3 regions of the Halomonas cibimaris genome follow, and region 1 is predicted to be linked to each of the others. Evidence: predicted binding sites of a transcription regulator. Region 1 holds the regulator's gene; each other region holds the start of a gene.
The links. The regulator FliA, encoded in region 1, starts transcription of late flagellar genes. The targets are predictions, from matches to a motif close to CTAAAGTTNNNNNNNNNNCNGCCGATA.
Positions count from the first base shown of each region.

Region 2: the regulator FliA is predicted to act here: its motif matches at 3,833-3,859, upstream of fliD (flagellar filament capping protein FliD).
Region 3: the regulator FliA is predicted to act here: its motif matches at 3,894-3,920, upstream of ACZ415_RS02780 (FliC/FljB family flagellin).

Region 1 covers NZ_AP043828.1:707,186-715,060, forward strand. Annotated here, with positions in the region: gene ACZ415_RS03220 (OmpA/MotB family protein) at 1-637, opposite strand, end outside; gene ACZ415_RS03225 (motility protein A) at 642-1,439, opposite strand; gene ACZ415_RS03230 (RNA polymerase sigma factor FliA) at 1,458-2,174, opposite strand; gene ACZ415_RS03235 (flagellar protein FlhE) at 2,232-2,645, opposite strand; gene ACZ415_RS03240 (hypothetical protein) at 2,706-3,251, opposite strand; gene flhF (flagellar biosynthesis protein FlhF) at 3,248-5,494, opposite strand; gene flhA (flagellar biosynthesis protein FlhA) at 5,547-7,631, opposite strand; gene flhB (flagellar biosynthesis protein FlhB) at 7,628-7,875, opposite strand, start outside.
Region 2 covers NZ_AP043828.1:1,298,279-1,306,153, reverse strand. Annotated here, with positions in the region: gene ribF (bifunctional riboflavin kinase/FAD synthetase) at 1-13, opposite strand, end outside; gene murJ (murein biosynthesis integral membrane protein MurJ) at 99-1,670, opposite strand; gene rpsT (30S ribosomal protein S20) at 1,770-2,036, opposite strand; gene fliD (flagellar filament capping protein FliD) at 2,299-3,666, opposite strand; gene nhaD (sodium:proton antiporter NhaD) at 4,120-5,595, shown strand; gene ACZ415_RS06060 (glutathione S-transferase) at 5,609-6,274, opposite strand; gene ACZ415_RS06055 (DUF2835 family protein) at 6,314-6,541, opposite strand; gene ACZ415_RS06050 (putative bifunctional diguanylate cyclase/phosphodiesterase) at 6,570-7,875, opposite strand, start outside.
Region 3 covers NZ_AP043828.1:598,185-606,059, forward strand. Annotated here, with positions in the region: gene betT (choline BCCT transporter BetT) at 1-1,558, shown strand, start outside; gene ACZ415_RS02775 (helicase C-terminal domain-containing protein) at 1,699-3,624, shown strand; gene ACZ415_RS02780 (FliC/FljB family flagellin) at 3,994-5,076, shown strand; gene ACZ415_RS02785 (hypothetical protein) at 5,213-5,644, shown strand; gene ACZ415_RS02790 (tetratricopeptide repeat protein) at 5,747-7,875, shown strand, end outside.

The sequences.
Region 1 (7,875 bases):
GCTCTACGCGGCGGTTGGCCGCCCGCCCCTTCGGCGTGGCGTTGCTTTCCAGCGGCCGGGTCGCGGCGTAGCCCACCGCGCGCATGTGCTCAGCGTCAAGCCCCTGGCCCTGCAGATAGCGCAGCACCGCAATGGCCCGGGCAGCGGAAAGCTCCCAGTTGGAGGGATAGCGCGACGTGGCAATGGGCACGTTATCGGTGTGACCTTCAATGGATATCTGGCCGTCAAAGCTGGCCAGCACATCCACCAGGCTTGCCACCACGCCACGCCCCTGATCGGTCAGCCGCGCCCGGCCGCTGGCAAACAGCAGGCTGTCGTCGATGCGCAGCGTCACGCTTGCCTGGCCCTGGCTTACGTCAACGCCGGGGATGCTCAGCCCGGAAAACGCCGGCTCAAGGCCGCTGTGTCGGGGCTTGATGCCGGTGGCCAGCGCCGTCAGCGAAAACGCCGGTACGCCGGCAGATGCCTGCTCGCGGCGCTGGCTGTTCTCGCCGCCGGGCGGCGCCAGCGCCAGCAGCAGCACAAACAGCGTAACCAGCAGCGTCAGCACATCCAGATAGCTGGTCAGCCAGCTTTCATCGTCGCCGCTGTCCGTGGGCGGCGGCTCAAGCGTGCGGCGCGTATCCCGGTCGAGCATGGCGCTATTCCTTTTTCCGTGCTTTCACTCCGGGATCGCGAATTTCGTCGTGATAGTTGGCCACAAAGGAGTTCAGCGTTTCTTCGATAAACGACGGCAGGCGGCGCTTGGTGATCAGCGAAATGCCCTCCAGCACCATGTTCATGGTGATCAAGCGCTCTTCGGTGCGCCGCTCAAGCTTGACGGCAATGGGCTTGAAAATCAGGTTGGCCAGCAAAATGCCGTAGAAGGTGGTCAGCAGTGCCACCGCCATACGCGGGCCGATAACGTCCAGGTCCCCGGCGTCCATCACCTCCAGCATGTTCACCAGCCCCACCAGCGTGCCGATCATGCCAAACGCCGGGGCATAGGTGGCCATGGTGCGAAAAATCTGCGCCTCGGCGTGCTCCCGGGCTTTCAGCCGGGCAATGCGCCAACGCAGCATGTCGAAAATCTCGTCTTCCTTGGTATTGGCAATCACCAGCTGAATGCCCGAGCGCAGAAAGGGGTTGCGGGTATACTGCAGCTGCTCTTCCACCGCGCGCACATCCCCCTTGAACCACAGCCGCGACATGTCCACCAGTTCTTTGATGTCGTCGCGCACATAGGTGTTTTCCCGCCGGAACACCACGCCCACCAGGCGCACCACGCGCACCACCTCACGCAGCGGGTAGCTGATGAAGGTGGCCGCCAGGGTGCCGGTCACGACAATGGCAAGCCCCGGCAGGTTGACAAAGCTCCCGGGGGATTCTGCGGTAAAAAACAAAACGCTCACCAGCAGTACGATGCTGGCAAACATGCCGATCAGCGTTGACGGGTTCATCGACGGCTCCTTGCCGGATTAAATATCTGTGGATCGGGCCGATTCGTGCAGCTTGGCCCGCAGCCGGCTGACCGCCTGGCTGTGGAGCTGAGAGACCCGAGACTCGGTAACGCCGAGCACCGCCCCCACCTCCTTGAGGTTGAGCTCTTCTTGATAGTAAAGCGCCATCAGCAGTTTTTCGCGCTCGGGCAGTGCGTCGATGGCGGCGGTGAGCCGGGCACGCTGCTGCCGGTCCAGCAAGGCGTTGAACGGCAGGCCGGCATCCGCGCTGGCGGCGGGCTCGCCGCTGTCAGCCACCACCTCTTCGTAGGGCAGCAGATAGCCGTTGTTGGTGTCGTGAAGCAGCTTTTGATAGTCGGCCAGCGCCATGTCGAGTTCGCCGGCGATCTCGGTTTCCTCGGGTGCGCGCCCCAGCCGCTGCTCCAGCCGGCGCACGGCTTCATCTACCGAGCGCGACGCCCGGCGCACGCTGCGCGGCAGCCAGTCCCGGGTGCGCAGCTCATCCATCATCGCCCCGCGGATGCGCTGGCTGGCAAAGGTGGCGAAGCTGGCACCCTGGCTGGCATCAAAGCGGCTCAGCGCTTCCAGCAGGCCGACCGTACCGGCCTGGATCAAATCGTCAAGCTCGATGCTGGCCGGCAGCCTGACCTGAAGGCTGAGCGCCTGGCGCCTGACCAGCGGCATGTACGCGCCCAGCTGGTCCTGCTGTTGGTATCTGCCTTGTGCTGTATACATCGTCTCGTCTCACGGCCCCTGGTCATCGTTATCCCGGCATGTTACTGCCGCGCCGGGTCAGCGGAAGCTGACGATTAGCTGCATGCCCTCGATTTGAAACGGCGGCTGTCCGGGCGGCAAACGAAAGCGGAAATATAGCGGTGCCCCGGCGCGGTAGCCGGCAAACGCCCGGGTGGCCCCGCGCCGGCCTGCAAGCGCTACGCAGCCCCGGGGATGGCACAGCCAGGCATCAACGCTTTTACCGGGCGGCGTGGCAAAGCGCCACTGCACGCGTTCAATGGCGCGGCCGTCCGCGTGGGCCGCAGCCGGCGGCGCAACGCGGCGGGTGGCCGTCGAGCGGTCGCTCATGGCCACCGTCGTCGCCGGCACTGCCGCCACCCAGCTGCCGGTAGCGGCTATAGCCGCCGCCGGCAGCCCAACGCTTAACACAAACAGCGCGACCAGCATGGCCGTGCCTTGTCTTCTTTGCATTGCGCTCTCCTGACGGCTTCTTTCCGGCGGCGCTGGCGACAAAATAACGCCTTTTTGCGCTTATTGAGCCAAAATCAGCAGCTTCACGCCGACATAGCAACGCGCTGCATCGTGCAAGTTATCCAGCAAACCGGCGCGTGGCAAGTGCGGCTCGTGCAGTGCCAGCAGGCGCCGGGGGCCGCCGTTTTGGGCCAGCTGGCGCAAGGTGCGATAGGTGTCGGTGAAGGCATCCGCGTTGCTCTCGACCCACAGGGCCCAGCGCGCATGCTCTCGCGTCAGGCGGGGTAGCGCCGGGTCATCGGGCATTACCAGGCGCACGTCCCAGTCGTCCGGGGCGCCTGCCCAGCGCCGCCCCAGCGCGGCCCACTGGCCTAGCCGCGCCTTGACGCGCTCGACGTAGCGCGGCCCGCGCCCGGGAAGCCCCACAACCATCAATACGGTGCGCCGGCGCGCAGGCCGGGCGTTAACCACCGGCGCTTCGGCGGCCGGCGCGGCCGGGGTCGCCGGTAGCGGCGCTTCCTGAGCGCTGTCGTCGGCCTGATGACGGCGCTGCAGGCTGGCCCATTGGCGCAGCCCGGCGGCCTGATCACGGGGGGAAGCGCTCACGCCACGCCCTCCCGGCTGACGCTGCTTAGCTGGCGAATGGCATCCCGGGCCATGAGCGCATGAAGCAGGGCATCAAGCAGAGCCGTATCGCGCCGGCGCGGGCGAGCCCCCGAAAGCGCCAGCAGGTCGTGGCGCAGCGCCGCGGCTTCGTCGTCGTCGGCTGCGTCCAGATGGTGGGCCGCCGCCGCCGCGCCGCTGGCCATGAGCAGGCGCACCTCGGTCGTGACCTCGCCGCCGTCGTCGTCTTTGAGCTGGCGAAAGGCGCGCCGGGTCAGCGGCCCAACCCCTTCCCCCTGCAGCTGGGTCAGCAAAAGCGAAAGCGCCTCGGACCCCAGCCGGCGCGGCGTCAGCCAGTAGCGACGCACCACGATTTTTGCGCTTTCCGGATCGCACACTTCTCCGTACCACCCGAGCATCGCTGTGCCCCTGTCGTCGGTAACTTCGGCGTAGACGTTTTTCAGCTGCATGGGGCGCGCGCGAAAGCGCACGTCGACCTGATGGGTCGGCGTGCTGTCGGCAAACAGCTGGCGCAGCGTCAAACGTTGCCCGCCGTCGTAGACTCGCTGAGCCCCGCTCACCTGGCTGACCCAGGTCAGGCGGGCGTCTTCCAGCCAGTCTCGCGTGGCCCCGTCAGGCAATGCGGGCAGCAGGTGCACCGCAACGCCTGCCTGCTCGGTCAGCTCGGCGAGCCGCGCCTGCCAGCCGGCAGGCCGGCGATTTTGCAGCCAGGGCAGCGCCAGCGCCGCGCCGTCGGGGTCAAGCCCCATATCCGGCAGCGCCCAGTCGCAGCCGCGCTCGTTGCGCCGCGGCGACCAGCGCATGCCCAGCACCGTGTCGGCGGGCGGATAGTGCGCCAGCAGCCGATCGAGCCGCGTGCTCTGCACCGCGCGCGGCAGCGCCGCCAAATCCCAGCACTGTTCCAGGGCGTCAAAACCGCCCACCCGGGCACGCAGCCGCGTGAGCACCGAGGCCAGCCGCCGGCCCTGGCCCAGCACGTCCCGCGACCAGCGGGGCAGGCGCAGCGGCGCAGGCGGCGCCTTGTCGCCGTCAGCGCCGTGGGCAGCGGCGCTCTCCAGCGCCTGGGATATCAGCGCCGAAGCATTGGCCGGCGCCATGTCTTCCGGCACGCGCTGGCCGTGGGAGCCAAACAGCACGCGCAGGCCGTGGCGCATGGTAATATCCAGCACCGGCCCCAGCCGGCCGGCCTCGTCTTGTTTGGTAATAACGCAGTCGTCCAGCGCTGCGCCGGCCGCACGGGCGGCCTGGCGATAGCGCAACACCACCTCTTCCAGAGTTTCAGGCTGGCTGGCGGCGTTGAGCAGCAGCGCCATGCGCACGTCTGCGTGACCGCCCTGCAGCTGGGCAATCTGCTCGATCACGCGCTGGTCGCGCTGGCTCATGCCCACGGTGTCGATGATGACCCAGCGCTTGCCTTCCAGCTGCACAAGCAGCTCATCGATGGACTGCTCGGCGTCCAGCGCGTGCATGGGAATATCCAGCAGGCCGGCATAGATGCGCAGCTGCTCGTGGGCGCCGATACGAAAGCTGTCGGTGGTCACCAGCGCCACCGGCTCGGTGCCGTGGCGCATGACAAAGCGGGCGGCGAGCTTGGCGGTGGTGGTGGTCTTGCCCACCCCGGTGGGGCCCACCAGCGCCACGATACCGGGGCGATCAAAAAAAGCCTGCTCTTCTTCCAGCACGGCCAGCCGCGCCGTGAGCTGCTCACGCAGCCAGGCCAGGGGCGCATCGCTGTCGTCGGGCTCGGCGGCCGTTTCCGGCGGCAGTGCGGCCAAAAGCTCGGCGGCCATCTCGTCGCTGATGCCGATATCGCTGAGCAGCCGCTGCAGGCGCGCCGGCCAGCTCGGCGCCGCCGGCGAGGCCGTGGCGGCCGTGCTGCCGGCCAGCAGCGTGCGCATCTCCTGCATTTCCTGAAGCAGCCGCGCGCTCATCGTAGTCATCGCATCGGCCGTGGCACCCGGCGCGTCTGCGCTGTGCTCTGCGGGCAAGGCCTGCCGAGCCTCGCGGTGCAGCCGGGCGTAGTCAGCGCCGGGCGGTTCAGACGCGGCCGGCGCGGTGTCCGTGTCGGGTGCCGCGCCGGCCACCGCCGAGTCGGCCATGGCAAGAATTTCCACACCGCCCTCGGTGCGGCGGTTGGCAACGATCAGCGCATCGTCACCGAGCGCCGCGCGCACCTGGCGCATGACCTCGCGGCTTGTGGCACCCACGAAACGTTTTACGCTCATGTTTCATCCTTTGCCTGGGTAACGTGTTGCAGTATACGCACGACCGCCGCGGCTACTGCCCGCCCACTATAGTAACCACGCGCAGGGTGCGGTCATCAGGAATTTCCGCCTGGGACATCACCACCAGCTGGCGCAGCCGGCGGCGCAAGAAGCGCGCAAGCACCGCGCGCAGCGAGTGCTGCACGACCAGCACCGGCGGCTCGCCGGCGTTTTCGTGGCGGCCCAGGGCCTGCTCGGCCTGATTCATCAGGGTATCCGCAAGCCCCGGCTCCATGGCGCCGTTGCCGCTCATGGCCTGCAGCAGGATCTGCTCCAGCTGGCCGTCCAGCCCCATGACGTTGAGCGTCTCCTGGCCGGCAAACCACTGCTGGGTAATCGCCCGGCCCAGCGCCACGCGCACAAGCGAGGTCAGCTCGCCGACGTCCTGCTGCTGGGGCGCGTATTCGGCCAGGGTATCCAGCACGGTGCGCATATCGCGGATGGAGACGTCTTCATCCAGCAGGTTTTGCAAGATGCGCTGCAGCACGGTGAGCGAAATGGCCTTGGGCACGACTTCCTCGACCAGCGCCTTTTGCTCTTCGCCAAGCTTGTCGAGCAGCTTTTGCACTTCCTGACGGCCGAGCATTTCCGGCGAATGGCGATGCAGCAGGTGGTTGAGGTGAGTGGCAATCACGGTGCTGGCGTCCACCACGGTATAGCCGTATACCTGGGCGTGTTCGCGCTGGCCGCTGTCAATCCATACCGCCGGCAGGCCGAACGCCGGGTCCTGGGTGGCCGTGCCCTGCAGCTCGCCGGACACCTGGCCCGGATCAATCGCCAGCCATTTGCCCGGCTGGGCCTCGGCGCGGCCGATTTCCGCCCCCTTGAGCGTTAGCACATAGGCGTTGGGGTCAAGCTCCAGATTATCGCGGATGTGGACCACCGGCGGCAAAAACCCAACGTCCTGGGCGAACTTCTTGCGCACGCTTTTAATACGCCCCAAAAGCTCGCCCTGCTGGCGAGCGTCCACCAGCGGAATCAGCCGGTGGCCCACTTCAAGCCCCAGGGTGTCTACCAGCTGCACGTCATCCCAGCTGGCTTCCGGGGCTTCCTGCGCCGCCGGCGGCGGCTCGGCTGCCATGTCCTGTTCGACCAGCTGCTGGTCCCGGCGGCGGATCAAAAACCACGCCAGCCCCGCCAGCAGCAGGGTGAAGATGATAAACACCAGGTTGGGCATGCCGGGAATCACGCCCAGCAGGCCCATGACAACGGCGGCCAGAATCATCACCTGCGGGTTGACGAACAGCTGGCTCATCATCTGCTGGCCGACGTCCTGATCGGTGTTGACCCGAGAAACCGTAACGCCGGCGGCGGTAGAGATCACCAACGCCGGAATCTGCGCGACCAGGCCGTCGCCGATGGTCAGCAGGGTATAGGTCTGGCCGGCATCGGCAAAGCTCATGCCGTGCTGGAGCATGCCGATCAAAAGCCCGCCGATGACGTTGACCACCATGATCACCAGCCCGGCCATGGCGTCGCCGCGGACGAACTTGCTGGCGCCGTCCATGGAGCCGTAGAAGTCGGCTTCCTGAGCGACTTCTTCACGGCGCTTTTTGGCATCTTCTTCGCCGATCAGCCCGGCGTTCAAGTCGGCGTCGATGGCCATCTGCTTGCCGGGCATGGCGTCGAGCATAAAGCGCGCGCCGACTTCGGCAATACGTCCCGCACCTTTGGTAATGACCATGAAGTTGATCACCACCAGAATCAAAAACACCACCAGGCCCACGGCAAAGTTGCCGCCGACCAGAAACGTACCGAAGGCTTCGATGACCTTCCCCGCCGCATCGCCCCCCTCATGGCCTTTCATCAGCACCACGCGGGTAGAGGCGACGTTAAGCGACAGCCGCAACAGCGTGGTAAACAGCAAAACGGCGGGAAAGGCGGCAAAATCCAGCGGCTTTTCCGCAAACATGCTGACCAGCAGAACCAGAACCGCCAGCGCGATATTGAAGGTAAACAGCAGATCCAGGATGAAAGGCGGCAGGGGCAGAATCATCATGCCCAGAATCATCAGGATCAAAAGCGGCCCGGCGAGCAGCTTCATGCGCACATCGCCCATCCAGCCACGCTGGTTAAACAGCTGGGTCATGCTTTTCATGAGGCTGCCTCACCGCCGGCCTGGCGGCTGTCCATTTCCGGGGGTACCGGAAGATTGCTCGGGGTCGGGGGCACCTCGCCTCCTTGGTCTGACGCGTGCTTCAGGCGATACGCCCAGGCCATGACTTCGGCCACGGCGGTGTACAGCTGGGCAGGAATTTCCGCGTCCAGATCCACGTGATGGTACAGCGCCCGGGCCAGCGGTGCGGCCTCCAGGCGGGGAATACGGGCGTCTTCACCCACCT
Region 2 (7,875 bases), 590 kb from region 1:
GTAGGACGCGCATGCCACTCAAGCCTTTGATGATTTATCGCGACGTGAAACCGTCGATTATACCCCACCGCACGCTGCGTTCCAGCGTTTGGCCGGCGCTAGCCGTGCATCCGCAAATGCCGAAAACGCAGGCCCAGCAGCGTAAGCCAGGCAAAATATACCCCCATGCCAGCGGCAACCAGCAGCGCCACCCAGGCCGCCCGCCAGGTAAGCCCGGCATCAAACCAGGCCGGCACCCCGGGCACCAGCAAGCCAAGCACTGCGACCATCAGCGTACAGCCGCCCAGCAGCTGCACGGCAAAGCGCCCCCAGCCGGGCTGAAACACCAGCACACCGCAGCGGCGCAGCAAAAACGCCAGCAGGCCCGCGTTCAAAAAGGCCGACAGCGCCGTGGCCAGCGCCAGCCCGGCATGGGCCAGCGGCCAGATCAGCACAAGGTTAAACGCCATGTTGGCCACCATGGCCACAATACCTACTTTTACCGGCGTTTTGGTGTCCTGACGGGCAAAAAAGCCCGGAGCCAGCACCTTGATCAGCATGAACGCCGGCAGGCCCAGCGCATAGGCGCGCAGGCTCACCGCGGCCATGTGGATGTCCTGATCGGTCATCGCGCCGTAGTGGAAAAGCGTAATCAGCAGCGGCTCGGCCAGCACCGCCAGCGCCAGCGCCGCCGGCAGGCCCAGCAGCAGCACCATGCGCACGGCCCAGTCGAGCATCGCGGAAAAGTGCGCGGCTGACTGTTCGGCATGGCGACGAGACAGCGCCGGTAGAATCACCGTACCAATGGCAACGCCGAACACGCCCAGCGGCAGCTCCACCAGGCGATCCGAATAGTACAGCCACGACACGCTGCCGGCGGCCAAAAGCGAGGCCAGCACGGTATCCAGCAGCAGGTTGATCTGAGACACCGACACGCCGAACAGCGCCGGCGCCATCAGGCGCAGAATACGCCTGACGCCGGCATGGGCAAAGTTCGGCCAGGGCACCGGCAAAAGCCCCAGCCGCGCCAGAAACGGCACCTGAAACGCCAGCTGCGCCGCCCCGGCGATCAGCACGCCCCAGGCCAGGCTCATAGCCGGCACGTCCATCAGCGGAGTGAGCAACAGCGCCGCGCCAATCAGCGACAGGTTAAGCAGCACCGGGGTAAACGCCGGCACGGCAAAACGGCCCCATGTATTGAGCACGCTGCCGGCGAACGCTGTCAGCGAAATCAGCAGCAGGTAGGGAAACGTCAGCTGCAGCATGTCCGCCGTCAGCGCAAGCTTTTCGGGGTCGCGGCCAAAGCCCGGGGCAAAGATCCACGCCAGCCAGGGCGCGGCCAGCATGGCCAGCGCCGTCAACAGCGCCAGCACCGCGCCCAGGCTGCCGGCGGTGGCGTTTAACAGCTCACGCACCTCTTCCCGGGTGCGCCGGGCGGAATATTCCGACAGCACCGGCACAAACGCCTGGTTAAACGCCCCTTCGGCGAACAGGCGGCGCAAAAAATTGGGAATCTTGAAGGCGACGAAAAACGCATCCGCCCCGCTGCCGGCGCCCAGCAGCGCGGCGATCACTACGTCGCGCAAAAGCCCCATGACCCGCGACAGCATCGTCATGGTACTGACCACCAGCCCCGAGCCCATTAGCCCTTTGCGCGAAGGGGCGGCGTTAGCCGAGGTATCTGTGCTCATGGCATGCCTTTTGGCTTGGCGTTTTGCCGGTCGAAGGGATGGCTGTTTCAGGCACAAAAAAACCGGCCGCAGCCGGTTTTTTCGCAGGCGTCTGCCGGCTTACGCTGCCAGCGCCTTGATGCGCTTGTTCAGGCGGCTTTTCAGGCGCGCGGCCTTTTTCTTGGACAGCACGTCCTTGTCGGCAATGCGGTCGATCACCGGCTGCGCCTGCTGGAACGCCTCCATGGACTTGGCGTGATCGCCGGTTTCAACGGCCTTGAGCACACGCTTGACGTAGGTACGCACCATGCTGCGCTGGCTGGATTTCAGGGCACGACGCTGTTCGGCCTGACGGGCGCGCTTACGGGCTTGCTTGGTGTTCGCCACAGGGTATCTCCTTGGAGAATAGAGTTGCTCAAAATAGAGCTGTTAAAAAAATAAAGCTGTTAAAAAATGGAGCTGTTGAAATTAGGGCTGTTGGAAAAATAGCGCTGCCAAAGCACAGCGCTGCCGCTCACCAACAGCGTAACAGGTCGACGCTTGGCCGCCTGCTATACGGGCATGTCTGAGAGGATGGCGTAGTCTAGCACGCACTTTTCACACTGACCAGCGCCCGCCGGCGGGGCTTGTCCTGGGCTGGCGGGTCGGGTTAACCGCCGGCCTTCATCTGCGCATCCAGCGCATTGAACTGCTGGGTCAGATAAGAGCTGGTCTGGTTCATCTCGGCGATCATCCCGTCCAGCTGGCTGAACTGGGAGCGATAGCGCGAGATGGTACGGTCTACCGACTGTTCCATGCGCTCGTAGCGGTTGCCCAGCGAGTCCACCCGGCTTTCGGCGCCGCTGATAGCGCCCTGTACTGCGCCGTTGTCGCCCAGCATCTGACCTACCGAGCCGCCAAGCCGGGTGGCAAATCCTTCAGCGCCGTCGGTACCGGAGAAAAAGTCGGCCAGCGCCTGCTGGTTGTTGGCAATAACGTCGTCGAGCTTGTCGCTTTCAACCGAGAGCGTGCCGTCCTTGTCCAGCGCTATGCCGATATCGCTGAGCAAAGAGAAGTCACCGCCGGACTGCCCGGCGCCGCCGACCAGCCCTCGCAGGCGGGATTCCACCATGCGCACGGTGCTGTCGCCGTTGAGCTCGCCGGCCTGGCCGGTTTCGGCGTTGAACGAAGTCAGGCTGGCGGTGGTTTCCTTGAGGCTGTTGTAGGCCTTTACAAAACCGTTTACAGCCTCGCGCACGGCCAGAGTATCCTGCTCAATGGTTACCGTAGTTTCGCCGGTCTCTTTGAGGTTGAGCGTAACGCCCTGGATGGCATCTTCAACCTGGTTGTTGGGGCTGGTGATGCTGATGCCGTTGACATTCAGCTTGGCGTCGGTGCCGGCCTGCAGCGTGCCGCCATCCTCGACCGGGTTGCTATCGGCCGTTAGCCCGCTCAGGGTAAAGTTGGTGATGGAGGCGTCCGCGCCGGCTTCCCGCGAGCTTAGCGCCAAACGATAGCCGGTACCGTCGTTAATGACGGAAGCATCAACGCCGGCGTCTTCGTTGGCGTTGATGGCGTCGCGAATATCTTCAAGCGAGCTTCCCGCAGCGATTTTCATCGTCGTATCGTTGGCGCTCTTGCCAAAGCTCAGCGACAGCGTTTCCTCGGCGTTACCGGTCAACGGCGTCTCGACGCTATCAACGCTCTTGGAAGCCAGCGTGCCGCGCGAGGCAAGCGTCTCGACGTTGATCCGGTAGCTGCCGGGCATGGCTTCCTTGCCCGCCGCCGCGCCTGCGGAATCGCCGCTGACGCTGGCAGAGAGGCTGGAGTAAAGCTCGCTTTCTCCAAGCGTTTCGGCGGCGTCTTGCAGCTTGGAAAGCGCGCCTTCAAGCTTGCCAAAGGCCGATATTTTGGCGTCCTGGTTGGCGATTTGGCGCTCGACGGGCTTGAGTTTTTCGCGCTCTGCGTCCTTGAGCTGATCCAAAAGGCCGTTAAGGTCGAGGCCCGAGCCAATGCCTAGCGATGAAATCGTACCCATAGTTCAAGCCTTCCTTTTTGCGGCGCGGTGAAGCACCGCGCGCAACATGTTTGCTGTCTTGCGCCGCGCGCCTCTGCCCGTTATGGCCGCCCCGCTTGAATCAGCAGGATGCTTGTGCGTGTTCATTACCCAGGCTTGCGGCGCCTGATGGCTGTCTAGGGTAGTACATCGGCACGGGACTGGAAAACTTGACGCTGCCGGCCCGCTTTATTGTTTTATTTTGTAACCGCCGGAAATCCGCGCGCTTTCTTCGGCGCGGCCGTCCAGATCTACGCCATCAGCTGTGAAATAACTATACCCAAAAGGGCTAACTTCTTAAAAAATCACCGAACGGGCGCGTTCCATGCCGCTTATCGTTCGCTTTTCTAACATATCTTATTGGCTCCCCGGCTGCTAACATCAGGAACGTTTCTACACCCCTCCCGATGTCCGACCGTAAGGAAAAACGTCGTCATGTCTCAGCCGTTTTCGCTTCTGCGCCAGCCGCGTCTATCGCGCCGCTGGCTTTTTCTGTTGCTTGTGCCTTTGCTGCTCACCAGCCTGCCCGCTCAGGCCATCAGCGGCGAGCTTGACCTGACCGGCTCAGGCATCGGGCTGTTGGCCGTCGCTATCTTCGTGCTTGCCTATCTGCTGGTCATTGCCGAAGAAAAAATCCATATGCGCAAGTCAAAGCCGGTGCTGGTGGCGGCGGGCATCATCTGGGGGCTGATCGGCTGGGTCTACGTGCAAAACGGCATGTCCGCCGAGTCAGAGAGCGCCTTTCGCGAGACGCTGCTGGAATTTACCGAGCTGATGCTGTTTTTGCTGGTGGCGATGACCTACATCAACGCCATGGAAGAGCGGCGCGTTTTCGATACCCTGCGCTCGTGGATGCTGCGCAAGGGCTTTAACTATCGCTCGCTGTTCTGGCTGACCGGCGGGCTGGCCTTTGTGCTCTCGCCCATTGCCGACAACCTGACCACCGCACTGCTGATGTGCGCGGTGGTCACCAAGGTCGCGGAAAACGACAAGCGCTTTATCAACCTGGCGTGCATCAACATTGTAGTGGCCGCCAACGCCGGCGGTGCGTTCAGCCCGTTTGGCGATATCACCACGCTGATGGTGTGGCAGGCAGGGCTGGTGGAATTCCAGCAGTTTTTTATTCTGTTTGTGCCGTCGCTGGTCAACTTTTTGGTGCCGGCGATCATCATGAGCCTGTTTATCAAGCGCGAAAAGCCCGGCAGCGTCTACGAAGACGTATGGCTCAAGCGCGGGGCCCGGCGCATCGTGCTGCTGTTTTTGTTGACCATTACCACCGCGGTGCTGTGCCATACGCTGCTGCATCTGCCGCCGGTGCTGGGCATGATGACAGGCCTTGGCTATCTGCAGTTTTTCGGCTATTACCTGCGCCGCAGCCTGCCGCGCTCGCTTGAGCGCAAGCGCGAGCGCTACAGCCGCCGGGGCGACAACAAAAAACTGACCCAGCTGGGCAGCGTGGTGCCGTTTGACGTGTTCAGCCGGGTCGCCCGGGCCGAGTGGGATACGCTGCTGTTTTTCTACGGCGTGGTGATGTGCGTCGGCGGGCTTGGCTTTATGGGCTATCTGGGCCTGCTGTCAGAAACCCTCTACGGCGGCTGGAGCGCCACCTGGGCCAACATCACGCTGGGTGCGGTGTCATCGCTGGTGGATAACATTCCGGTCATGTTTGCCGTGCTGACCATGGAGCCGGATATGTCCCAGGGCCACTGGCTGCTGATCACCCTGACCGCAGGCGTCGGTGGCAGCCTGCTGTCCATCGGCTCGGCGGCGGGTGTGGCCGTTATGGGCCAGGCGCGCGGGGCCTACACTTTCATGGGCCATCTGCGCTGGATGCCGGTTATTCTGCTGGGCTACATCGCCAGTATCGCGGTGCACATGTGGCTCAACGCCGGCAGCTTTGCCGGCGCCTGAAGCGCAAAGCCGGTCAGCCGGGCAGGCTGACCGGCCCGACACGTTCCACCACCCGCTGCCAGGCGACTTCAGCGTCAATGCGCTGCAAAAACGCATCAATGGCCGGATAATCGCCCAGCGCATGCGTCAGCGCCAGGGCCTGCAGCGGGAAACTCATCTGGATATCCGCCCCGCTGGGCCAGCCCGGCGCAAACGCACCGTGGCGTGCCAGGTGCGCTTCGATCATCGCCAGGTGCTGTTTGATCTGCGGCGTCAGAAAGCGCTGATTGACGGCCTTGTCGATGCCCTTGGCCACGGGCCGCACCGGCCACGGCGACTGCTTGGGCAGCTGGCCAAAGACCAGCTGCATGACCAGCAGCGGCATCAGTGAGCCCTCCGCGTAGTGCAGCCAGTAACGATAGTTCACCCAGCCGGCGGCATCGTCCGCTTCCGGCTGGCAGCGGCCCTCGCCGTAGCGCGCCAGCAGGTACTCGATAATCGCGCCGGATTCGGCCACGGTTTGCTCGCCGTCGGTGATCACCGGCGACTTGCCCAGCGGATGCACCCGTTTGAGCGCCTCGGGCGCCAGGCCGTCGGCCGTACGCCGATATTCCACCAGCGCGTAGTCCAGCTGCAGGGTTTCCAGCAGCCACACAATGCGGTGGGAGCGGGATTTTTCCAGATGGTGCAGTTGAATCATCGTACAGCTCCGGTTGACGGCCCGGCGGAATGCCCGGCCTCAGGCGCGCGTCAGCCGCTGAATGCGCTGAAATCGTCCGCCGGGTGAAAACGTCAGGCGAAAAACGCCGTGTACACCGTCGCGGCGGACCACACGGCGCAGCGCATCGGCAGGGAACACCACTCGCCGGCCGTCCAGGCTGCGGGTGCGCACGTTGGCAAAGCCGCCGTGGTAATACCCCAAGCATTCCTCATAGGTCAGATGAACCACCACGTCAATGCTTGGCATGTCAACGGCTACCGTGCTCGGGTGTCATCTACGCTACGGGCGCTGCGGTGATATCACGCCATTCACGGCGCAGCGGCCACTGCAGCAGCCATTCGGGCAGCGCTTCCGGGGGCATGGGCCGGGCAATGCCGTATCCCTGCGCCAGCATGCAGCCAAGCGACATCAGCGCCCGGGCGTGGTCCAGCGTTTCCACGCCTTCTGCCATCATGGGGTGGCAAAAACGGTTGGCCATGTAAATAACGCTTTCTACAATCGCCATGTCGTCAGGATCAACCAGCATATCGCGCACAAAGCTTTGATCCACTTTGATCAGGTTGACCGGCAGCTTTCGCAGATGGGTCAGCGAGGAAAACCCGGTGCCGAAGTCGTCCACGGCGAAGCTCACACCCAGCGCTCGGCAGCGGGCCATGGTATCCAGCGCCGTTTGAATGTCGTGCAGGGCAGCGCTTTCCAGCACTTCCAGCTTGAGCAGCGCAGGCGATACCTGCGGATAGCGCGCCAGCAGCTCGCCAAGCCGCTCGGTAAAGCGCTGGGTGAGCAGGTGCGTGGGGCTGATGTTGACGCTGATCGCAAGCGCTTTGTTTGCCTGATGCCAGTCGGCGAGCTGGCGCAGCGCAGCGTCAAGCACCCATTCGCCAAGATCCACTTCAAGCAGGGTGCCGTCAATGATCGGTAAAAATGCCGCCGGCGACAGCAGGCCGCGGTCAGGATGCTGCCAGCGTATCAGCGCTTCCACGCCGATCACGCGGCCGCTTTGCAGATCCACCTGGGGCTGGTAGTGCAGGCGCAGCTCGTTGTTTTCCAGCGCATCAAAAAACCGCTGGCGCTGCTCGTTACGCACCTGCAGCCAACGGTCGTGCTCTGAGTCGAATATATGAAAGCTGTCCCGGCCGCGCTGCTTGGCCCGATACATGGCCTGGTTGGCGTGGCGCAGCAGCACATCGCCCTGGGCTTTGTCCGCCGGGTATCGGGTCACACCCATGCTGGCGGACAGATACAAGCGTTTCCCTTCGACCATCAGCGGCTTGCGAATAACCGCCAGCAGCCGCTGAAAAAACGCCTCGTCGGCGTTTTGGCGCACCAGCAGAACAAACTCATCGCCGCCTACGCGGGCCAGCACGTCATCATCGCACAGCAGCTGGCCGATGCGCCGGGCGAAATCGGTCAGCAGCCCATCGCCCACTCGGCGGCTGAACGTTTCGTTGACCCGGCTGAAAAAATCGATATCCAGCGTGCAAACGGCAAGCGCCTGGCCGCTGCGGTCGGCATGCTCGATGGCGTCCTGAATGAGCCGGGTAAGCAGCTTTAAGCCGGGCAGCCCGGTAAGCGCATCG
Region 3 (7,875 bases), 110 kb from region 1:
GATGGCCCTGGCGTACTTCGCCTATCGAATGAAGCTTCCCCTCGCCGTGCGCTCCGCGCTGGCCCCGGTCTTCGGTAAGCGCATTCACGGCCCCTTGGGCGACACCGTGGACTTTGCCGCACTTCTGGGCACGATCTTCGGCGTGGCCACCTCGCTGGGGATCGGCGTGGTGATGGTCAACGTGGGGCTCGCCACCGTACTGGGAGTGCCGGTGAGCACCGCTACCCAGGTGGCGATTGTCATCATGGGCGTGGGCGTGGCCATTCTCTCGGCGGTATCAGGGGTCGATAAAGGTATCAAGTTCCTGTCGCTGCTGAACGTGTTCTCCGCCATCGGTCTGAGCCTGTGGATCCTCATCACGGGGAAAACCCAATACCTGTTGGATGGCCTAGTGCTGAACATCGGGGATTTCGTCAACATGTTCCCCGACATGGTCCTGCAGACCTTTGCCTTCGAGGAGACCGGCAGCTGGATGAGCGACTGGACCCTGTTCTTCTGGGCCTGGTGGGTCGCGTGGGCGTCTTTCGTTGGCATGTTCCTTGCCCGAATCTCTCGCGGGCGCACGATTCGCCAGTTCGTCATCGGCACGCTGACAATCCCGTTTGCGTACATCCTCATGTGGATCTCCATTTATGGCAACTCGGCGCTGGATATTATCCGCAGCGGGGACGCCGAATTCGGTGTCCAGACCGTTCTCAACCCCGAGAGCGGCTTTTACGAACTGCTCTCGCACTACCCGGCGTTCATGTTCATCGCCGGGCTGGCGACGCTGACCGCGCTGCTGTTCTACGTCACCAGCGCCGACTCCGCCGCGCTGGTCATGGCGAACCTATCCTCGCGCCTACCGACGCCCCAACACGATGGACGGGCCGCGCTGCGGATCTTCTGGGCGATCACCACTGGTGCGCTTACCATCGCCATGCTCATCGTGGGCGGGATCGGCGCCTTGCAAAGCGCCACGGTCATCATGGGACTACCGTTCTCCTTCGTGATGATTCTGGTAATGGTCAGCCTGTACCGGTCGTTACGGGTAGAAGCCCGGCGCCTGGACAGTGGCAAGCAGGCCATGCCCCGTACGTTGTCAGGGCGCACCGCTCGTGGTGGAGAGATGCGCTGGCAGCAACGCCTGGGGCGGATGCTCACCTTCTCCAACGCGGGACGGGCACGGGAATTCGAAGAGAAGGTCCTGTTGCCCACCTTCGGTGAAATCGTCGATGAATTCAGCGAGCGTGGCATCACCGCGAAGTGTGACAAGTACGTCGACGAGGAAGGTGACAGCTGCATCGAACTTGAGATTGACCCCTCATCCGAGCACCCCTTCCGCTACCAGGTGTTTCGCAAGGAAGCACCGATACCGCATTTTGGCGGGCGTCCGACCCAGGTGGCAGACAAATTCGTGCGCATGGAGGTCTACCTCGACGTCGCCGATGCGCAAGGCTACGACATCATGGGCTACACCAGAGAGCAACTGCTGGATAACGTGCTGGATCAATACGAACGCCACCTGGAGTTTCTGCAGATGCAGGAATTTGCGCTCACTGACCAAGAGGTAAACTGACGCAAACGCGTGCAAGTGAACGTACCCGGGGTGCCCGGTACAGGGAGGCCAGTAGGCCTCCCTGTTTTTATTGTGCGCCAGGAATGGCGCGTAGCACCGGCAGGTGCTGTTCCTGAGGGTTGTGTCTCGGGAAGTACGCGTTGCTCAACGGCTTGAGCGAGTTCGGCAAGCTGCATTTTGTTGAAGGCGACACCGGTATTGGCAAATCGCTGGCCTACCAGCTGGTGCTGGCCGACTGGGTAGCCAACGGCAAAAAGCAGGGCGGTAAGCACGCGGCCAGGCGCGGGCTGATTTCCACCTACTCCCGAGCCCTGCAACGCCAGCTGCTGGCAGCGGATAACCTCGCCGTGGTGCAGGGATATCTGCGCCATGCGGGGCTGCCGCCGTTAAGCTTTGCCCTGCGCATGGGCCGGGAGAACTACCTATCGCCCGAGCGGCTGGCACTGGAGCTGGGCGTTACCCAGCTAAGCGATGCGGTAGACAACGTGCGCCTGCCACAGGCCCAGCGCCGCCTGGCGAAGTGGGCGCTTGAAAGCGACGGCTGCCTGATGGATCTGGACGCAGCACTGCTGCCCGAAGGTGTGCAGCCGGCGGATATCGCCCTGCGCCCCCAGAACCCGCTGCCGGAGGCGCTGGCCGCTCAGCAGGAGCACGCCCAGCAATGCGATATCGTGGTCATCAACCACGCGCTGCTGGCGCTGGATCTGGTGACCCAGCGCCAAATCACCCAGATGCAGGCGCCTCACGTACTGCTGTTGGACGAAGCCGAACACTACTCCGAAATGGCCGAAGAGCTGCTGAGCCACCGTATTTCGCTGCAGTCGGCGGCTTCTGTCCTCAAGCGCCTCAAGCAGCGCGGCGTGGCCGAGCAGTGGCAAACGCTGGTAGACAACATGGCCAGCACCGAACACGCGGGCAGTGCCGGCAGCATGGGGCAAGGCCAGCGCGAGGGGCTGCAGCAGGCAGTAGAAGTGCTGCTCAAACGCCGCCCGCGTGAAAGCAGCCACGACCCAGCGCTATGGCGCGAATGGCAGCACCTGCGCCACAGTGCCGAGCAAATCGCCCGTCGCCTGCGCGAAGCCAGCCGTTATCTGGTGCTGGACTACTCGCCGGTACGCGGGCTACCCGGCGTGGTGGCCCGCGCGCCCGGTGCCGCTTCTAGCTTGAAGGCCGGGGCCGGCGAGCGCGTGACGTTTCTTACCTCCGCCACCCTGTCGGACCTGGACCACGCGCCGGGCGAGACACCCAACTTCCGTTATATGCGCAGCCGCCTGCAGCTGCCGGTAACCCATAAGCGCAGCGGACTACAGTGCAGCTTCCAAGCACGCCGCTTTGGTACCCTGCGTTTCCGCCTGCCCCGTGGGCTGCCACACCCGCTGGCTCATGAGGCCGAGGGCTGTTACCGCCTGGCCGATGATTTTTGCCGTCAGGCGCTGCCCTATATAGTCGACCGCCCCGGCCGCACCCTGGTGCTATGCGCCAGCTACGCCGACGTCGCCGCGCTGGAAGCCGCCTGGCCCCAAGCCCACGTTCATCGGCTGGTGGCCCACCGCCAAGGCACCGCGCTGGGCGAATTGGTCGCCGGGCTAAAAAACGACGCGATTTTAGTAACCCCCGCCGGCTGGGAGGGGCTCTCCCCTGCGCGGGAAGGCCACCAGGCCTACTGGCAGCATCTGGTGATCGTGCGCAACCCGCGGCCGCTGCGCAGTCGAGTCGAGCAGCACCTGATCGAAGACCTGCTCTACCGCCGCGACGTACCGGCGGAAGATGCCACGCGCATTGCCCACGGCATGCTTCAGCGCCAAAGCACGGTGCGCACCCTGCACAAGCTGCGCCAGGGGCTGGGCCGCGCCATCCGCCACCCGGATGATGACGTACAGGTCACCCTGCTGGAACCGCGCATTCCCCGCCCTTCGGGCTACCCGCCCGTCAAGGGCGTATACGCCAGTCGCGTACTGCTGGGCGCCATCCCCGCGCGGTTTATGTACGCCTACCAAAACGCCGAAGAGCCCGGCGGCAGCGCAGAGCAAGACACCGCCCAAAGCCGCCTCGCCGCACTGCTGTAGCGCTGCCGCGAGGCCTGCCGGAACGGCCACAGCATCTACTGCCGCGTCACCGCGAGCGCAAGCGCGGCGGTCTCCTTGCACGCCCAGTCCGTACAAGGCCCGGAACGTATTGATAAGCGCCGGGCGAAGCAGGCCTCAAGGTCTGTCTGCCTCTGCCGATATACCTTCCGCAGGGTGAGTCATGGCGAGCACGGCGAAGCCATCTCGGGGTTTCTCACTATCGCTACCCAGTATCACACAAACCGTTACAAACTTTTTTACCCAAAATCCTAAAGCTTTTCCTGCACCTGCCGTTAACCTTAATACCGGCGCACAACGTGGCCGAAAAACTGGCCTCGAAGGTCAGAAGAACCCGAAAGGAGAATCACCATGTCCGTGATCAACACAAACATCACTTCCATGATTGGCCAGCAGAACCTGCAGAGCTCCCAGTCAAATTTGACCACCAGCATGGAGCGTCTGTCCTCCGGCCTGCGCATCAACAGCGCCAAGGATGACGCGGCCGGTCAGGCCATCGCCAACCGTATGCAAGCGCAGACCACCGGTCTGAGTCAGGCTCAGCGTAACGCCAACGACGGTATCTCCATCGCCCAAACCGCCGAAGGCGCGCTCGATCAGATCAACGATAACGTACAGCGTATCCGTGAGCTGACCGTTCAGGCGCAGAACGGCACCAACTCCAAGGATGACCTTCAGTCCATCCAAGATGAAATCAATCAGCGTACTGCTGAAATTGACCGCGTTTCTGATGAGACCAACTTTAACGGCGTTAAAGTGCTCTCAAGTGATACAAGCGTTTCTATCCAAGTAGGCGCAAACGATAATGAAACCATCAGTGTTGGCTTGGAAAAAACCGACTCCGATCAGCTTGGCCTTGGCAACCTAGATGTTACCAAGTTTGCTGCCCTAAAAGCAGAGGACTTAGACTCCAGCGGGACTTCCCTTGAAATTGTAGATAGTAGTGATGCTGCACTTGAGAACGCTACCGTTATCGAAGGCTTTAAATTAGATAGCGATGGTGAAGTAGAACTTGATGGCGATGGCAACACACAAGCTGTTAACTATATCAAAACAGAAGACGGTAAGTTTTTCGAAGCATCAACAGCAACAGCTGATGGTGTTGTAACGGCGAAGGCTGGTGATGCAGTAACTGACAGTGACAAACTCATTGAAGCGGGTCTCTCTCCCTTAGAAAATATCGATAATTCACTGAAAACTATCGATGGCTTCCGCTCAGACTTGGGTGCGATTCAGAACCGTTTTGAGTCTGCCATCGAAAATCTGAGCACCAATGAGACTAACCTCTCTGCCGCTCAGTCGCGTATCGAAGACGCCGACTATGCCGCTGAAGTGGCCGACATGACCAAGAACCAGATCCTCCAGCAGGCAGGCACCTCGGTTCTGGCCCAGGCCAACCAGCTGCCGCAGAACGTACTGTCTCTGCTGGGCTAAGCTGAAGCTCTTAATAACCGCCCTGCGGGGCGGTTTTGAGACTGGATTTTGACGGGCCCCGATGGGGCCCGTTTTTTTGCAACTGAATATAAAAACTGATGTTATCAAGTATCCATTTAAATAAAAGGTTTTTTCAATGCTGTTGTTCGTATCAGCTGTTGCTTTTTTAATAGCTTTTATTTTATGCCTTTTTGCTTACTCACTAGTTATTAGAAGTGAGCGTGGCCTTTTTTCTCAAATCCTTTTCAGTCTTAGAGTGGGTGATAGAGAAAAGGCTAGTCGCGACGTTGAAAAGTTGTGCAAGATACTTAATTGTTGCCCTAGCGTTGTTGAGGCCTATAAAGAAAATGAAGAAAACTCAAAGGAGGTATACAGGAATTTTTTAGGATTTTGCTTATCTATTTTTATTGCTTTGTCAATTTTTCTTTTGATTGTTGTTGGCTTGATAAGCGCAGAAGCAGGCCTGCCTATAATAACTGGGGCAGCAGGTTATGGTTTGTCATCTTTGTCTACAAGAAGGGTTCATAATAGAAGAAGCGAAAATAAAGCAGACATGAATAGCGAATAATACCGCAGAGTAGCTGCAGTATTTTTTCTGCAATTATCCTTGTTACCATTAGACTGCCTAATCCATTGTCACTACCCGGTAGTTTTCAACCCAGGAACTTCCATGACCGAATCCAGCACCACTCCCGCCGTTGACGTAAAAGCCGAGCTTGAGGCCATCAGCCAGCTGGTCAACTCAAGTGAAAAAGCCGATTGGGAGGCCGCCCTTGAGCGGCTGGAGGCACTGGAGGCCGAGCACCCCGCTAGCGCCGAGGCCCAGTGCCTGCGCGGCTACGCCCACGCCAACCTGGAGCACCCCCAGCGGGCATTAAATGCGCTACTGGAGGCCTCTTACCTGCGCCCCAACGATTTCAAGCTGTTCCACCAGCTGGCCAAGCAGCACGCGCGGCTGGGCCACGACCGCGCCTGCCTGGGCGCGCTGCGTCGCTGCCACCAGCTAGCTCCGAAAAACGTTGAGATTAAGCGCATGATGGCCGCGCTCTGTTTTATCACCGGCCAGCGTAACGAGGCGGAAAAGCTGCGTCGTCAGGCAGTGCGTGAAAAACCCTTTTATATTTCCGGTAGCGCCACGGAAAACACGAAGATACGCGTGCTGGTGCTGCAAACGGCGTACTCCACAGATTGGAGTGTCAACCGGCGAGATTTCACTAAGCTGATGGGCGAAGGCCACAACAACCTGCCAGGGCTTCTGGACGAACGGCACATTCAGCGTATTACCCTTTACGTGGATGAGCTGGCTAACCACCCAGAAATTATCCGCAAGCTGCCGGCATTTGACGTGATTTACAACGGCATTACCGACGCCGAACGCTGCGAGCACGCGCTGGGGCTGGCCATGCAGCTTTGCCACAAGCTGAATAAACCGGTTATTAACCAACCAGAGGCCGTGCTTAACGCCTCGCGGGAAGGTAACTACGCCCGTTTTAAAGACCACGAGGCGATTATTCTGCCCCGCGCGGTCAAGCTGGAAAACGTCACCGGCAGCTGCTGCGGCGCCGTGCGCGAGGCGCTTGAAAAGCACGAGCTTGAACTACCACTGATTGTGCGCGTCGCCGGCTACCAGGGCGGTAAATTCATGCACAAGGTTGAAGACGTGGACACCCACGACTTTGCCGATATTGATGAATTGTTGGCCAAGGGGCCGGAAACGCTCTACTGCATTCGCTACCACGACAGCGGGATCGACCACCCCCGCGCGCCGGGGGCGACGCTATATCCCAAATACCGCGCTTTTATGGTGAACGGTAAGCTTTACCCTATCCATGCTTTCTTTGGGCATGGCGAGTGGAATGTTCACAAGGTAACTCATGACCCAACAGCAAAGCGCTTTCCCTGGTTAATAGATGAATGGGAAAAAGAGTATCTAGAAGAACCTAGTAAAGTTCTTCCTGCGGGAATGTGGGATACATTAGAGATTGCGCTCCGTCAAGTTGACATAGATTACTTGGGCGTTGACTTCTCTGTTGTTACGGAGCCAGGGGATGCTGAAAAGCTGGTAATTTTTGAAAGTAACCCAGCAATGCGTAATTGGCTGGATCGGTACCCTCCAGAGTCACTCACTTACTCTATGTATTATCGTGTCACTTATGCCGTACACGATATGCTTGCCCAGCGAGCCGGAGTGAAGCAGTGGGACTTTGAGCTGCACCCCGGCCAGCCAGAAGAAGAGGAAAGCGCCGCCCCCGAAGAACCGACGTTCGACTGGCAGTTTACCGACCGGCTGATCGCCGTGGATAACGCCGCCCACCTGCCGCGTCAGGCCAACTTCCATGAACGCATGGCGTCCAATGCCTTTGCCGTGGTGGCGTTTGATCCGGCCAGCCGCGTGGTAGCAGGCAACGTCGCGAGCGTGGAGGAGTTCCAGCATATACCCCACGCGCTGCTGGGCAACGGCCAGCCAGCCACGCTTTACACCACGCTGGATGAAGCCCTGACCGCCACCCTTGAACCGCTGCCCGCCGAGCGCCAGTCAGAGAGCCAGCGCAGCGGTGCCCAGGTGCTAACGCGCCTGCCGGTGAACACGCTGCGGCTGGACGACATCGACGGCCTGGCACGGCTGGACTGGCTGATTCTGGACGAACGCGCCGACGCGCTGGCCGTGCTGGAAAACGGCGCACGCGCGCTTCAGGATACCTTGCTACTGCAGGTAGGCGTGGCGTTTACCCCCACCTACGTAGGCCAGCACGGGCTGGACGCCGTCAGCCACTGGGCCAGCCGCCACGGCTTTGCTTT